Regions from separate parts of the Pseudarthrobacter sp. ATCC 49987 genome, predicted to be linked through region 4. Evidence: riboswitches for the same ligand, from Rfam matches in the RefSeq annotation. Region 4 holds a riboswitch; each other region holds the start of a gene.

Region 1 (3,257 bases), 3.3 Mb from region 4:
TGCGGGCCCCGGACCCCGATTTGCTCCGCCGGCTGCTGGATGCGGCTGGCGGCACCCTCAAGACCATGACGTATGCCCCCGAGCTGCCGGGCGCCGACGGTCTGGTCAGCATGCTCGCCGCGAATGGCGTCACGCCGTCGCTGGGCCACACCGACGCCGACGCCCAAACCACCGTGGATTCCCTGACCAGCGCGGCCGCGTCCCTGCGCGCCCGCGCCGGAGCCCTGAACGCTACTAACTCCGGTGCTTCCGGGCCCGGAACGGGCCGGCGGCCGACGGTGACACACCTGTTCAACGGGATGCCGCCGCTCCACCACCGAAGTCCCGGCCCTGTGGCGGCATGCCTGCGCCTCGCGGCCCAGGGCACCGTCGCTGTGGAACTCATCGGCGACGGCGTCCATCTGGACCCCGCGACGGTCCGGATGGTCTTCGAGCTGGTCGGCGCCGGCAACGTCGTCCTGGTCACCGATTCCATGGCGGCGACCGGCCTGCCCGACGGCGACTACGCGCTCGGTCCTGCCGCCGTGGTGGTGCGCGACGGCGTGGCGGCACTGAAGAGCAACGGCGCCCTCGCCGGCGGCACGGCCACCCTGCTGGAAGTTGTCCGCCGCACGATCGGGGCCGGGGTCAGCCCTGCCGACGCCGTGAAATCGGCGACCCTGGTCCCGGCCAAGATCCTGGGCCTTGAGGCCGAGATCGGGAGCCTGAAGGCCGGCATGCGGGCCGACATTGTGGCGGTCGACGCAGACTTCGGGCTCGCCGCGGTCCTTCGCGGCGGTCAACCCCTGGCACGCCCCGCCTCCTGAGCCGGGGCTCGACGCCGTCGTGCACGGCTGCCGAACGTCGCTGACCTTCGGCCGCAATCATGGCGCCATGAGGCGGGATGTGGCTCTGTGTGATCGTTTGTTGCAGAACATGTCGTCATTGTTGGGAAATCGAAGATTCTGCAACAAAGTGGATGTTGCCGCCACCCGCAACGGTCGCGGAACCGAAAAATGTCCTTCGTGACGAATAAAGACCATCCAGATCGGCTGAGAGACCTGGCTCGATGACGCCGTAGCAACCACCCGCAAGGGCAAGGTGCTAATGCCAGGACCGATGGAGATTGCCAAGATCCCAGGTTCCACCGGCCCGGCCCCGTGCTGTGTCGGACAAACTCGTACGGTTTTGGCGTCCCCCGGTCACGACCGAGAGGATCCGCGATGGATACCCCTGAATCACTCACGCCCGCCACGAGTTCGAAGAGCAGGCGCCACCCGCTGCGTTTACTGGCACTGATGGGCGCGGCAGCCCTGGCCTTGAGTGCCTGCGGCGGTGCTGGCGGCACGTCGGCATCCCAGGCCGGCGCGGACGGAAAGCCGGTGCAGGGCGGAACGTTCGTCTTCGCCGAGGTCACCCCGATTAACAACTTCCAGACCCAGGCGGCGCGCTTCTACGAAAAGGCGAACGTCCTGAACAGCGTGCTGGACCGGCTGACCTATTTCGATGCAAAGAAGGGCGAGCTTGTCCCCTGGATCGCCAGCAAGTTCACCGCGAGTGAGGATCAGACCAAGTTCACCTTCACAATCCGCCCCGGAGTGACTTTCAGCGATGGAACGCCGCTTGACGCCAAGGCAGTCCAGGCAAACTTCGAGGCCCTGGGCAAGGGTATCGAGAGCGCCAAGATCCAGCCGAACGTTGACTTCTCCACCTACGAGTCCTCGCAGGTCACCGGCGAGGACCAGGTGGAAGTAACCCTGTCCTCCCCCGACGCCAACTTCCTGCGCGCCACGTCCTCCGTCACCGCCGGACTCGTGTCGCCGAAGACCCTCACCCTGGACAACGCCGCCCAGTCGGCCATCGCGAAAATCTCCGGATCGGGTCCCTTCACCTTCGAATCAGAGAAGGCCGATGAGGAAATCGTCCTGGCCAAGCGTTCCGACTACGCCTGGGCTCCGGAGGGTGCCGCCAACCAGGGGGCCGCCTATCTGGACAAGGTCGTCGTGAAGTACCTGCCGGAAGTGGCCCACCGCGCGGGGGCCGTGCAGACCGGCCAGGTTGACTTGGTCCGCGGCCTGCAGCCGGCCGACGAAACTGCCCTCGCCGGGAGCGGCAACCAGGTCCTGCCGGCCAAGGGCATTGACCTGACCGCAAACATGGCGGCGGCGCGGGTCGGCAGCGGCAAGCTGGCGGACGCGAAGGTCCGCCAGGCACTGCAGCTCGGCATCGACCGGCCGACGCTCAAGGACACGGTGCTCTCCGACAGCTACGAACTCGCCGGCTCCATCCTGAACCGTGAAGCACCAGACTTCGTTGATCTCTCCGCCGACCTGGCCTACAACCCGGAGAAGTCCAAGAACCTGCTGGATGAGGCCGGCTGGGCAGTTGGCTCCGACGGCATCCGCGCCAAGGACGGCCAGAAGCTCGAAGTCACCGTCACGTCATCCAACAACTCCGTGGTCATCAAGCCCGCTTTCGAACTGATCGAGCAGCAGTGGCGCAAGATCGGCGTGAAGCTGGTCAACCGCGCGGCGGACAACGCCTTCCTGGCGACTTCCATGAAGGACCCCAACGTGGAATTCTTCGGAACGCGGCAGTTCGCCTACGGCGGCCTGGGGCCGGTCTTCGGCCCGGTCACCAACACGCAGACATTGAACGCGGACCCGCAGCTCAATGCGCTCTTCGCCACGGAACGCGCCGCCACCAGCGCAGCAGCGCACAAGCAGTTCGTCGCCGAAGAACAGCGCACGCTGGTTGTCGACCAGGCGTTGGCCCTCGTTCTCTGGGACGAAGTCCAGGTCTACGGCGCCAACGCCAAGTCACACGTCGAATTCACCTCCGGCACCGCACCGATTTTCCAGGGTGCCTGGAAGACCGGCAAGTAGGTCGTCATGGGTCTTTACTTTGCGCGGCGCCTCGGACAGGCACTGCTTGTCATCTGGCTGGCGTACACGCTCGTCTTCCTGGCAATACAGCTGCTGCCCAGCGATCCGGTCACGATCTTCCTCTCGGCGGACGCCGCGGCTGACCAGGCAACGATTGATGCCATGAAGGCCCAATACGGCTACGACCAGCCCCTGCTGGTGCAGTATTTCAACCAGCTTGGGCAGTTGCTCGGTGGAGACGTCGGGTACTCCCTGGCCTCCGGACAGTCGGTGGCGACCCGCATCGGCGCGGTGGCCGGATCCACCCTGGCGCTGGCCTCCAGTGCCTTCGTGTTGGCCGTCGTCCTGGCTGTGGCCCTCGTGGCCGCGGCCTGGTTGAGCCGCTCGACGGCG
Region 2 (3,257 bases), 720 kb from region 4:
CTTCCGCACCCGGACCGGCCGGGAGGCGCCAGCGTGAGACCGGGGTCGACGTCATCCTGCTGGACCGCGGCTACGACAGCGAAGTCGGGGAGCGGGCGCCGTGGCTGCTCATGGGCGCCAAGACACTCTCCTACGCCGTCAACATGGCCGCGCTCCGCTACGCGCACGCCCAGGGCGCGGACGACGTCATCTTCACCTCGGCGGACGGCCGGGTCCTGGAGGGTCCGACGTCGACCGTCCTGCTCGCGCACCTGGAGACCGCCGACGACGGGGCCGGCGGGGTCCGCACCGTCCGGCGGCTCATCACGCCCCAGCTCGACAGCGGGATCCTGCCGGGCACCTCGCAGGGGGCCCTGTTCACGGCGGCGAAGGCGGCCGGCTGGGAGCTGGGCTACGGCCCGCTGGAGCCCCGCGACCTGTACGACGCCGACGCCGTGTGGCTGATCTCCAGCATCCGCCTGCTGGCGCCCGTCAACCACATCGACGGCAAGGAAATCGGCACGCCGGAGCTGCGCAAGCAACTCACCGCGGAGCTCAACGCGCTCTACGCCACCATCGAATAAGCCCCGCCGCAACAGACAGGCAACGCGGGGTCAGACCAGGGCACCGGCGTACGCGCGGGCGGCACCCCTGAAGGATGCCGGGTTGAACGACGGCAGCGCGAAGGACGCCAGCACCGCGTCGAGCAGTTCCGGGGCACGCCAGCTGTTCGCGCCGAAACGGGCGTTCACGTCGAGGACCACCGGGGTCCCGTCCGCGCGGCGGCGCACATCGACGTCGACCGGCCCTGCCAGTCCGAGCGAGCGCACGGCCGCCATGGCCACGTTGCCCACGTCCATGTCTTCGTCCACTTCCACACGCCGCGTCACGACTGCCTTGCCAACGGCGCCGCGGTCCAGTTCGATCTTTTCCACGACGACGACGAACGGCGCGCTTCCGTTGTGCGCCGGAGTACCGAAGACCATGGGTCCGTACCCCGGACCGGGAATGAACTCCTGGACCATCTGGCCGTCCGGCAGCCGGCGCCAGTCCACATCCCCGCTTCCGTCGATGACCACGGCGGCGTGCGCCCCGCAGGAGAGTCGGGGCCGGACGACGACGGGGCCTCCCAGCGCCGCCATAGCGGCTTCCGCGTCGGCGAAGTCACTGGGAACGCCGAAGCGGGGAACGGGTATGCCTGAGGACTGCAGCTGCCAGGCGGTGAAGAGCTTGTCATGGGCGACGGACACCGGCCCGGGATCGCCGATGATGACGCGTACGTCGGCGCCGAATGCGGCCCGGTACGCCGCAAGAAGCGGAAGTTCCGAGCTCACGGTTGGGATGACCACGTTGATTCCCTCCCGGGTGACGAGGCGGCGGAGCGCCGAGACCATCTCCGGGTCGCTTGCCGGCGGCACCGGCACCACGGTGATGCCGGCCTTGGGCGGAAGCTCACGGATATCAGTGCCCAGGACGGGGATGCCCCGGGATTTGAGCTGGGCTGCCAGGGCCCGGCCCGCGGAACCGCCGGCGCCGGTGAGCAGAACCCGGGGCTTCATGGCCGTCCCAGGGGGCGACCAATGATGGACGGGCGCGGTACGTGGATCGACACCATGTGGAATTGCCCCCCGGCGAGTTTCGTGCTTCATGAGACCTTCTGGGCACTCTTGGACGTGCCCCTTTAGTAAAGGCGAGGGGTCTGTCGGAAAGCCCGAGTAGCGGGTACTCGTAATTGCGGAGGCCGGAGTGGGCCGCCCGGGCACGGGGTACTCAGGTCTGGCGGCCGGTACCCGGTCCGCCGTTACTTAACATGACGACGGCGGCGATGCGGGCCAACGTCACAGGTGCTACGTTTTTGGGTGAGTAATGAGAACCGGTGCCAAGCCCTGACTGGCCGGTCGGCAACCCTCCCTTTCGCGGCGGGGTGCCTCAGGTGAATACTCGGCATATCGACCATTCGAGCTGCAAGCGTGAAAGAGAAGGAGATCCGTCGTGCCTGACGCGTCCGCCCCCGCTGTCCCCACTACAGCACCAGCCCCAGCCCCCGCAGTCCCCGGTACCGCCGAGGAGAAACTGGCGTACCGCCTGTTCACCGGCCCCGACGACCGGGCATTCTGCGAGCGCGTCTCGGCCGCCCTCGCCGAGGGCTATGTGCTGCACGGCAGCCCCGCCGCCACGTTCAACGGCAGCAGCGTCATCGTGGCCCAGGCCGTGGTGCTGCCGGCAGCTATCGCCAGCGCCGATGCCGCCGTCGCCAACGCCGTGGATGATCTCGAGTTCGACGGCGAGGGCCACGCGTGAGCTACGCCGGAGACCTCAGCCCGCAGGAGGCCTGGGCCAAGCTCGAGGACGGCGCCCTCCTGGTGGACGTCCGCACCGAGGCCGAATGGGCCCACATCGGCATCCCAGACACCGCGGCCGCGGGCGAACGACGGAACGATCCGCTCTTCATCCAGTGGAATCTGGCCGGCGGGATCCCCAATTCGCAGTTCATCGAACAGCTAACGCGGCAGCTGAAACAGCAGGCCCCGGAAGGCCGAGGAACCGAGCTGGTCTTCCTGTGCCGTTCGGGCGCCCGGTCCGTCGCCGCGGCACTCGCAGCAACGGAGGCCGGCTTCACCTCCTACAACGTCCTCGAGGGCTTCGAAGGCGCACCGGACCGCCACGGCGAACGCACCGTGAACGGCTGGAAGAACCGCGGCCTGCCCACCAACCTTGGAAAGCACTAAGTGACCTTCAACCCTGATGCCGCCGGCTGGAGCGCCGACACCCAGGCTGTCCGCGGCGGCCTCGACCGCACCGGCTTCCAGGAAACCACCGAGCCGATCTTCCTGAACTCCGGCTTCGTCTACGAATCCGCGGCCGCCGCGGAGCGCGCCTTCACCGGCGAGGACGAACGCTTCGTCTACTCCCGCTACGGCAACCCCTCGGTGGCCACCTTCCAGGAGCGGCTCCGGCTGCTCGAAGGCACCGAGGCCTGTTTTGCCACCGCTTCGGGCATGTCCGCGGTCTTCACCGCGCTCGGCGCCCTGCTGGCCGCCGGCGACCGCATCGTCGCGGCCCGGTCGCTGTTCGGCTCGTGCTTCGTGATCCTCAACGAGATCCTCCCCCGCTGGGGTGTCGAGACGGTTTTCGTGGACGGCCCGGACCTGGAGCAGTGGCGGTCTGCGCTCTCGGAGCCGACGACGGCGGTCTTCTTCGAATCGCCGTCGAACCCGATGCAGGAAATCGTGGACATCGCCGCCGTGAGCGAACTGGCGCATGCCGCCGGCGCGACC
Region 3 (3,257 bases), 800 kb from region 4:
ACTCGTCGACCTCCACTGCCACGGCGCGGCAGGCGGCGGCTTTCCCACCGGCGACAGCCACGCGTGCCGCGACGCCGTCAGCTTCCTGCACCGCAACGGAACAACCACACTGCTGGCCAGCCTCGTCACGGCGTCAGGGCAGGAGCTCGTGAGGGGAGTCGGGGTGCTGAGGCAACTCGCGGACGAGGGCCTCATCGCGGGCATCCACTCCGAAGGCCCGTTCCTCGCCCAGGCCCGCTGCGGGGCACAGGACCCGCAATGGCTGCGGGCCCCGGACCCCGATTTGCTCCGCCGGCTGCTGGATGCGGCTGGCGGCACCCTCAAGACCATGACGTATGCCCCCGAGCTGCCGGGCGCCGACGGTCTGGTCAGCATGCTCGCCGCGAATGGCGTCACGCCGTCGCTGGGCCACACCGACGCCGACGCCCAAACCACCGTGGATTCCCTGACCAGCGCGGCCGCGTCCCTGCGCGCCCGCGCCGGAGCCCTGAACGCTACTAACTCCGGTGCTTCCGGGCCCGGAACGGGCCGGCGGCCGACGGTGACACACCTGTTCAACGGGATGCCGCCGCTCCACCACCGAAGTCCCGGCCCTGTGGCGGCATGCCTGCGCCTCGCGGCCCAGGGCACCGTCGCTGTGGAACTCATCGGCGACGGCGTCCATCTGGACCCCGCGACGGTCCGGATGGTCTTCGAGCTGGTCGGCGCCGGCAACGTCGTCCTGGTCACCGATTCCATGGCGGCGACCGGCCTGCCCGACGGCGACTACGCGCTCGGTCCTGCCGCCGTGGTGGTGCGCGACGGCGTGGCGGCACTGAAGAGCAACGGCGCCCTCGCCGGCGGCACGGCCACCCTGCTGGAAGTTGTCCGCCGCACGATCGGGGCCGGGGTCAGCCCTGCCGACGCCGTGAAATCGGCGACCCTGGTCCCGGCCAAGATCCTGGGCCTTGAGGCCGAGATCGGGAGCCTGAAGGCCGGCATGCGGGCCGACATTGTGGCGGTCGACGCAGACTTCGGGCTCGCCGCGGTCCTTCGCGGCGGTCAACCCCTGGCACGCCCCGCCTCCTGAGCCGGGGCTCGACGCCGTCGTGCACGGCTGCCGAACGTCGCTGACCTTCGGCCGCAATCATGGCGCCATGAGGCGGGATGTGGCTCTGTGTGATCGTTTGTTGCAGAACATGTCGTCATTGTTGGGAAATCGAAGATTCTGCAACAAAGTGGATGTTGCCGCCACCCGCAACGGTCGCGGAACCGAAAAATGTCCTTCGTGACGAATAAAGACCATCCAGATCGGCTGAGAGACCTGGCTCGATGACGCCGTAGCAACCACCCGCAAGGGCAAGGTGCTAATGCCAGGACCGATGGAGATTGCCAAGATCCCAGGTTCCACCGGCCCGGCCCCGTGCTGTGTCGGACAAACTCGTACGGTTTTGGCGTCCCCCGGTCACGACCGAGAGGATCCGCGATGGATACCCCTGAATCACTCACGCCCGCCACGAGTTCGAAGAGCAGGCGCCACCCGCTGCGTTTACTGGCACTGATGGGCGCGGCAGCCCTGGCCTTGAGTGCCTGCGGCGGTGCTGGCGGCACGTCGGCATCCCAGGCCGGCGCGGACGGAAAGCCGGTGCAGGGCGGAACGTTCGTCTTCGCCGAGGTCACCCCGATTAACAACTTCCAGACCCAGGCGGCGCGCTTCTACGAAAAGGCGAACGTCCTGAACAGCGTGCTGGACCGGCTGACCTATTTCGATGCAAAGAAGGGCGAGCTTGTCCCCTGGATCGCCAGCAAGTTCACCGCGAGTGAGGATCAGACCAAGTTCACCTTCACAATCCGCCCCGGAGTGACTTTCAGCGATGGAACGCCGCTTGACGCCAAGGCAGTCCAGGCAAACTTCGAGGCCCTGGGCAAGGGTATCGAGAGCGCCAAGATCCAGCCGAACGTTGACTTCTCCACCTACGAGTCCTCGCAGGTCACCGGCGAGGACCAGGTGGAAGTAACCCTGTCCTCCCCCGACGCCAACTTCCTGCGCGCCACGTCCTCCGTCACCGCCGGACTCGTGTCGCCGAAGACCCTCACCCTGGACAACGCCGCCCAGTCGGCCATCGCGAAAATCTCCGGATCGGGTCCCTTCACCTTCGAATCAGAGAAGGCCGATGAGGAAATCGTCCTGGCCAAGCGTTCCGACTACGCCTGGGCTCCGGAGGGTGCCGCCAACCAGGGGGCCGCCTATCTGGACAAGGTCGTCGTGAAGTACCTGCCGGAAGTGGCCCACCGCGCGGGGGCCGTGCAGACCGGCCAGGTTGACTTGGTCCGCGGCCTGCAGCCGGCCGACGAAACTGCCCTCGCCGGGAGCGGCAACCAGGTCCTGCCGGCCAAGGGCATTGACCTGACCGCAAACATGGCGGCGGCGCGGGTCGGCAGCGGCAAGCTGGCGGACGCGAAGGTCCGCCAGGCACTGCAGCTCGGCATCGACCGGCCGACGCTCAAGGACACGGTGCTCTCCGACAGCTACGAACTCGCCGGCTCCATCCTGAACCGTGAAGCACCAGACTTCGTTGATCTCTCCGCCGACCTGGCCTACAACCCGGAGAAGTCCAAGAACCTGCTGGATGAGGCCGGCTGGGCAGTTGGCTCCGACGGCATCCGCGCCAAGGACGGCCAGAAGCTCGAAGTCACCGTCACGTCATCCAACAACTCCGTGGTCATCAAGCCCGCTTTCGAACTGATCGAGCAGCAGTGGCGCAAGATCGGCGTGAAGCTGGTCAACCGCGCGGCGGACAACGCCTTCCTGGCGACTTCCATGAAGGACCCCAACGTGGAATTCTTCGGAACGCGGCAGTTCGCCTACGGCGGCCTGGGGCCGGTCTTCGGCCCGGTCACCAACACGCAGACATTGAACGCGGACCCGCAGCTCAATGCGCTCTTCGCCACGGAACGCGCCGCCACCAGCGCAGCAGCGCACAAGCAGTTCGTCGCCGAAGAACAGCGCACGCTGGTTGTCGACCAGGCGTTGGCCCTCGTTCTCTGGGACGAAGTCCAGGTCTACGGCGCCAACGCCAAGTCACACGTCGAATTCACCTCCGGCACCGCACCGATTTTCCAGGGTGCCTGGAAGACCGGCAAGTAGGTCGTCATGGGTCTTTACTTTGCGCGGCGCCTCGGACAGGCACTGCTTGTCATCTGGCTGGCGTACACGCTCGTCTTCCTGGCAATACAGCTGCTGCCCAGCGATCCGGTCACGATCTTCCTCTCGGCGG
Region 4 (3,257 bases):
TAAACGACGACGGCGGGCGTCCACCAGAAGGTGGGCGCCCGCCGTCGTCGTGGCGGAAGTGGGATCAGCTGGTCTTTGCCAGGCCGGTGCGGGCCATGGCGTCGGCGTAGACGGTGCCCATTTCCTCGAGGTACTGCTCCTGCCGGGCCGGTGTGCCGGCGAAGGCGCGGCCGCTGAGCGAGCGGACCTTATAGGTCTTGAGGCCGCGGCGCCAGATCATGGGCACCTCGGTCTTGAGGAGAAGGTTCGCGAGGCGGTTGGCTTCGGTGCCGTGCGCGACGATCACCGAGGCACGGGGCACGACGGCGAGGAACTTCAGCAGCGGCTTCAGGCCTGCGGAAATCTGGTCCGGGGTGAACTTGCCGTTGGGCTCGTCCGGGACGTACCAGGGGTGGACGTTCCACGGCATCACGTACTCGGGGCGCAGGCCCAGCTTCCACTGGACGCCGAGCAGGCGGGTGGCGGCTTCCTCGTCGCCGGCGGTGATGAAGCCCGACTCATCCTCTGTTCCGATGTTGGAGAAGAGGCTGATGATGCGGCACTCATCGATGTCGTGCATCGGGTCCACATAGGGAACATTCGTGCCAGCTTTGGTTGCCTGCAGCGTGTCGCACAGTTCGTTGACAGCCGCGACGCTAGGTTCGTAGCGGCGGCTCAAAAGCTGTTCGCGGGAATTTTCAGTGGCCAAGGCTGTCATATGTTGCTGAGTCTCCTGCGGGATTGGTGAAGCTGCCAGACCGTCCGGGGGCACGCCGAATACGGTGCGGTTTGAAAATGTGGTGTGGACCGATTCCTGGTCGATCCTTATTAGTCTATCAAGCCCTGCGAAATGACGGGCCGGCCGAAGGTCCTCTACCAGAGCCGGGCAGTGGCGCGGCGGGCGCCTTCGCCCAGGGATTCCAGCTTGGCAAAGGCGATTTGCGGGTGCACGCGGCCGCCGAGACCGCAGTCTGTGGAGGCAATCACATTTTCCCGGCCCACCAATTGGGCGAAGCGCACGATCCGGTCAGCCACCAGGTCCGGGTGCTCGACGACGTTGGTGGCGTGGGAGACAACACCGGGGATGATGACTTTTCCGTCGGGAAGCCTGGTGTCCTTCCAGACACGCCATTCATGCTCGTGGCGGACGTTGGCGGCCTCGAAAGAGTAGCCCCCGGCGTTGACCTGCAGGACGGAGCCGATGATGTCCGCGAAGGGGATGTCCGTGGTGTGCGGGCCGTGCCAGGAACCCCAGCAGACGTGCAACCGGATCTGTTCCTGGGGGAGATCGCGCAGGGCCCAGTTGGTGGCCTCTACCCTGAGCTGGATGAACTTGAGGTAGTCGGCCAGGCTCGGTTCCGGATTGATCTGGTCCCAGCTTTCGGCCAGCGACGGGTCATCGAGCTGGACCGTGAGGCCGGCGTCGATGATGGCCTTGTACTCCTCCCGCATCGCGTCGGCGCAGGCGTAGAGGAGCTCCTCATCGGTCTTGTAGTACTCGTTCGCGACGCGGGCGCAGGAGCCCGGGGACAGGGAAGCGACGAAGCCCTCGGACAGCCCGGCGGCGGCCATGCCGGTCTTGAGGTTGGCGATGTCCGAGTTCACCAGGGCCTGCCCGGTGTAGCGCAGCGGGCCGGCGATCTTCGGCTGCGTGACGCTCTTGCGGTGCGCCAGGATCCCGGAGGACGGATCGTTGTAGGCGTCGTTGAACTTCTGCCGGTCGCGCCGGTCCGGGAAGGAGGTCAGCACGATGTGGCCCGGGCTGGAGCGGTGCACCGCGGCGTCAGCCCAGCGGTCCACATCGGTCGGTTCAAGGCCGCCAAGCCGGCTGAAGGAATAGTTCCACCACGCGCCGTAGTCCACCGAGCTGGACATGGTGTGCCCGTATTCGCCGTCGTTGGGGATATCGATGCCGAGGTCCTTCTGGCGCTGCACGATGTCCACCACGGAGGTTTCCAGCAGGTCCAGGAACTCGGGGGTGATGCCGTCTGCCTCCTTGGCCTCGTTCGCGGCGATGAGCTCCGGGGTGCGGGGCAACGAGCCGGCGTGGGTGGCGCGGATATGGTCGGTGTTCTGCTGCGCGTTCTGCTGCATGGGGGTGCTTCCTTTCCATCGGTCCTGGCGGTAGCACCCTTGCCGTCACGGCGGCCGCAGATCAGCGGGCTGTGTCCGGGCAGGGTTGCTGCGGCGTCAACGGTCCAGGTCCCTCGGCCGCTCGGGATGGTCAACTCTTACCTAATTCCACCCGGCAGGCCTGCGCAAGTCTTTCCGGCGCATTCCCGCTGGCTGGACACCGGGTGACGCGCGCAACCGGCGGGAAGTCCATTGGATGGTCAAATGAACTGCCGCCACCGGGATCGGCTAAACTTGGGTGGTAAGAGCCCCGGACTCTGGCGTTGATGGTAAGAGCACAGCGGTAGATTCGGGGCATTCTCATGAACGGCGCTGAGCTCCGGTGACCACCCTGGTGAATCACACGGACTTCGGCCCGAACGAATGGGGGAGGATCCCATGCCAGCAATCGTGATCGTCGGAGCCCAATGGGGCGACGAAGGCAAAGGTAAGGCCACTGACCTGCTCGGCCACCGCGTCGACTACGTCGTGAAGCCGAACGGCGGCAACAACGCCGGCCACACCGTCGTCGTGGGCGGTGAGAAGTATGAGCTCAAACTCCTTCCGGCCGGCATCCTGAGCCCGAACGCGGTCCCGATCATCGGCAACGGCTGCGTGGTGAACCTGGAGGCCCTGTTCCAGGAGATCGACGGCCTGGAAGCCCGCGGCGCGGACACCTCCAAGCTGCGGATCTCCGCCAACGCCCACCTCGTGGCGCCCTACCACCAGGTCCTGGACAAGGTCACCGAGCGTTTCCTTGGCAGCCGCGCGATCGGTACCACCGGCCGCGGCATCGGCCCGGCGTACATGGACAAGGTGGCCCGCCTGGGCATCCGTGTCCAGGACGTCTTTGACGCCTCGATCCTGCGCCAGAAGGTCGAAGGCTCGCTGCGGCAGAAGAACGAACTCCTGGTCAAGGTCTACAACCGCCGCGACATCGAGGTGGACGAGATCGTGGACTACTTCCTGTCCTTCGCCGAACGCCTGCGCCCGCTGGTCATCGACAGCACCTTCGTGCTGAACAAGGCGCTGGACGAGGGCAAGGTGGTCCTTATGGAGGGCGGCCAGGCCACGTTCCTGGACGTCGACCACGGCACCTACCCGTTCGTGACCTCCTCGAACCCGACGGCCGGCGGCGCCTCCGTGGGCTCGGGCATCGGCCCCAC

Evidence for each region. A riboswitch is a leader RNA that binds a small molecule or an ion and turns the genes downstream of it on or off. The one in region 4 is predicted to bind S-adenosylmethionine.
Region 1: linked by a shared signal. The riboswitch ahead of GXK59_RS00245 (ABC transporter substrate-binding protein) and the one ahead of GXK59_RS15540 (cobalamin-independent methionine synthase II family protein) in region 4 are both predicted to bind S-adenosylmethionine.
Region 2: linked by a shared signal. The riboswitch ahead of GXK59_RS18925 (DUF1737 domain-containing protein) and the one ahead of GXK59_RS15540 (cobalamin-independent methionine synthase II family protein) in region 4 are both predicted to bind S-adenosylmethionine.
Region 3: linked by a shared signal. The riboswitch ahead of GXK59_RS19260 (ABC transporter substrate-binding protein) and the one ahead of GXK59_RS15540 (cobalamin-independent methionine synthase II family protein) in region 4 are both predicted to bind S-adenosylmethionine.

What each region holds. Positions count from the first base shown of each region.
Region 1 covers NZ_JAABNS010000001.1:53,326-56,582, reverse strand. The annotation lists gene GXK59_RS00250 (N-acetylglucosamine-6-phosphate deacetylase) at 1-806, shown strand, start outside; SAM riboswitch class I at 1,016-1,105, shown strand; gene GXK59_RS00245 (ABC transporter substrate-binding protein) at 1,203-2,864, shown strand; gene GXK59_RS00240 (ABC transporter permease) at 2,871-3,257, shown strand, end outside.
Region 2 covers NZ_JAABNS010000001.1:4,085,943-4,089,199, reverse strand. The annotation lists gene GXK59_RS18935 (aminodeoxychorismate lyase) at 1-563, shown strand, start outside; gene GXK59_RS18930 (ATP-grasp domain-containing protein) at 594-1,538, opposite strand; SAM riboswitch class IV at 1,842-1,956, shown strand; gene GXK59_RS18925 (DUF1737 domain-containing protein) at 1,972-2,280, shown strand; gene GXK59_RS18920 (rhodanese-like domain-containing protein) at 2,277-2,708, shown strand; gene GXK59_RS18915 (O-succinylhomoserine sulfhydrylase) at 2,709-3,257, shown strand, end outside.
Region 3 covers NZ_JAABNS010000001.1:4,163,147-4,166,403, reverse strand. The annotation lists gene GXK59_RS19265 (N-acetylglucosamine-6-phosphate deacetylase) at 1-1,069, shown strand, start outside; SAM riboswitch class I at 1,279-1,368, shown strand; gene GXK59_RS19260 (ABC transporter substrate-binding protein) at 1,466-3,127, shown strand; gene GXK59_RS19255 (ABC transporter permease) at 3,134-3,257, shown strand, end outside.
Region 4 covers NZ_JAABNS010000001.1:3,361,994-3,365,250, reverse strand. The annotation lists gene GXK59_RS15545 (uracil-DNA glycosylase) at 65-697, opposite strand; gene GXK59_RS15540 (cobalamin-independent methionine synthase II family protein) at 853-2,073, opposite strand; SAM riboswitch class I at 2,086-2,206, opposite strand; gene GXK59_RS15535 (adenylosuccinate synthase) at 2,491-3,257, shown strand, end outside.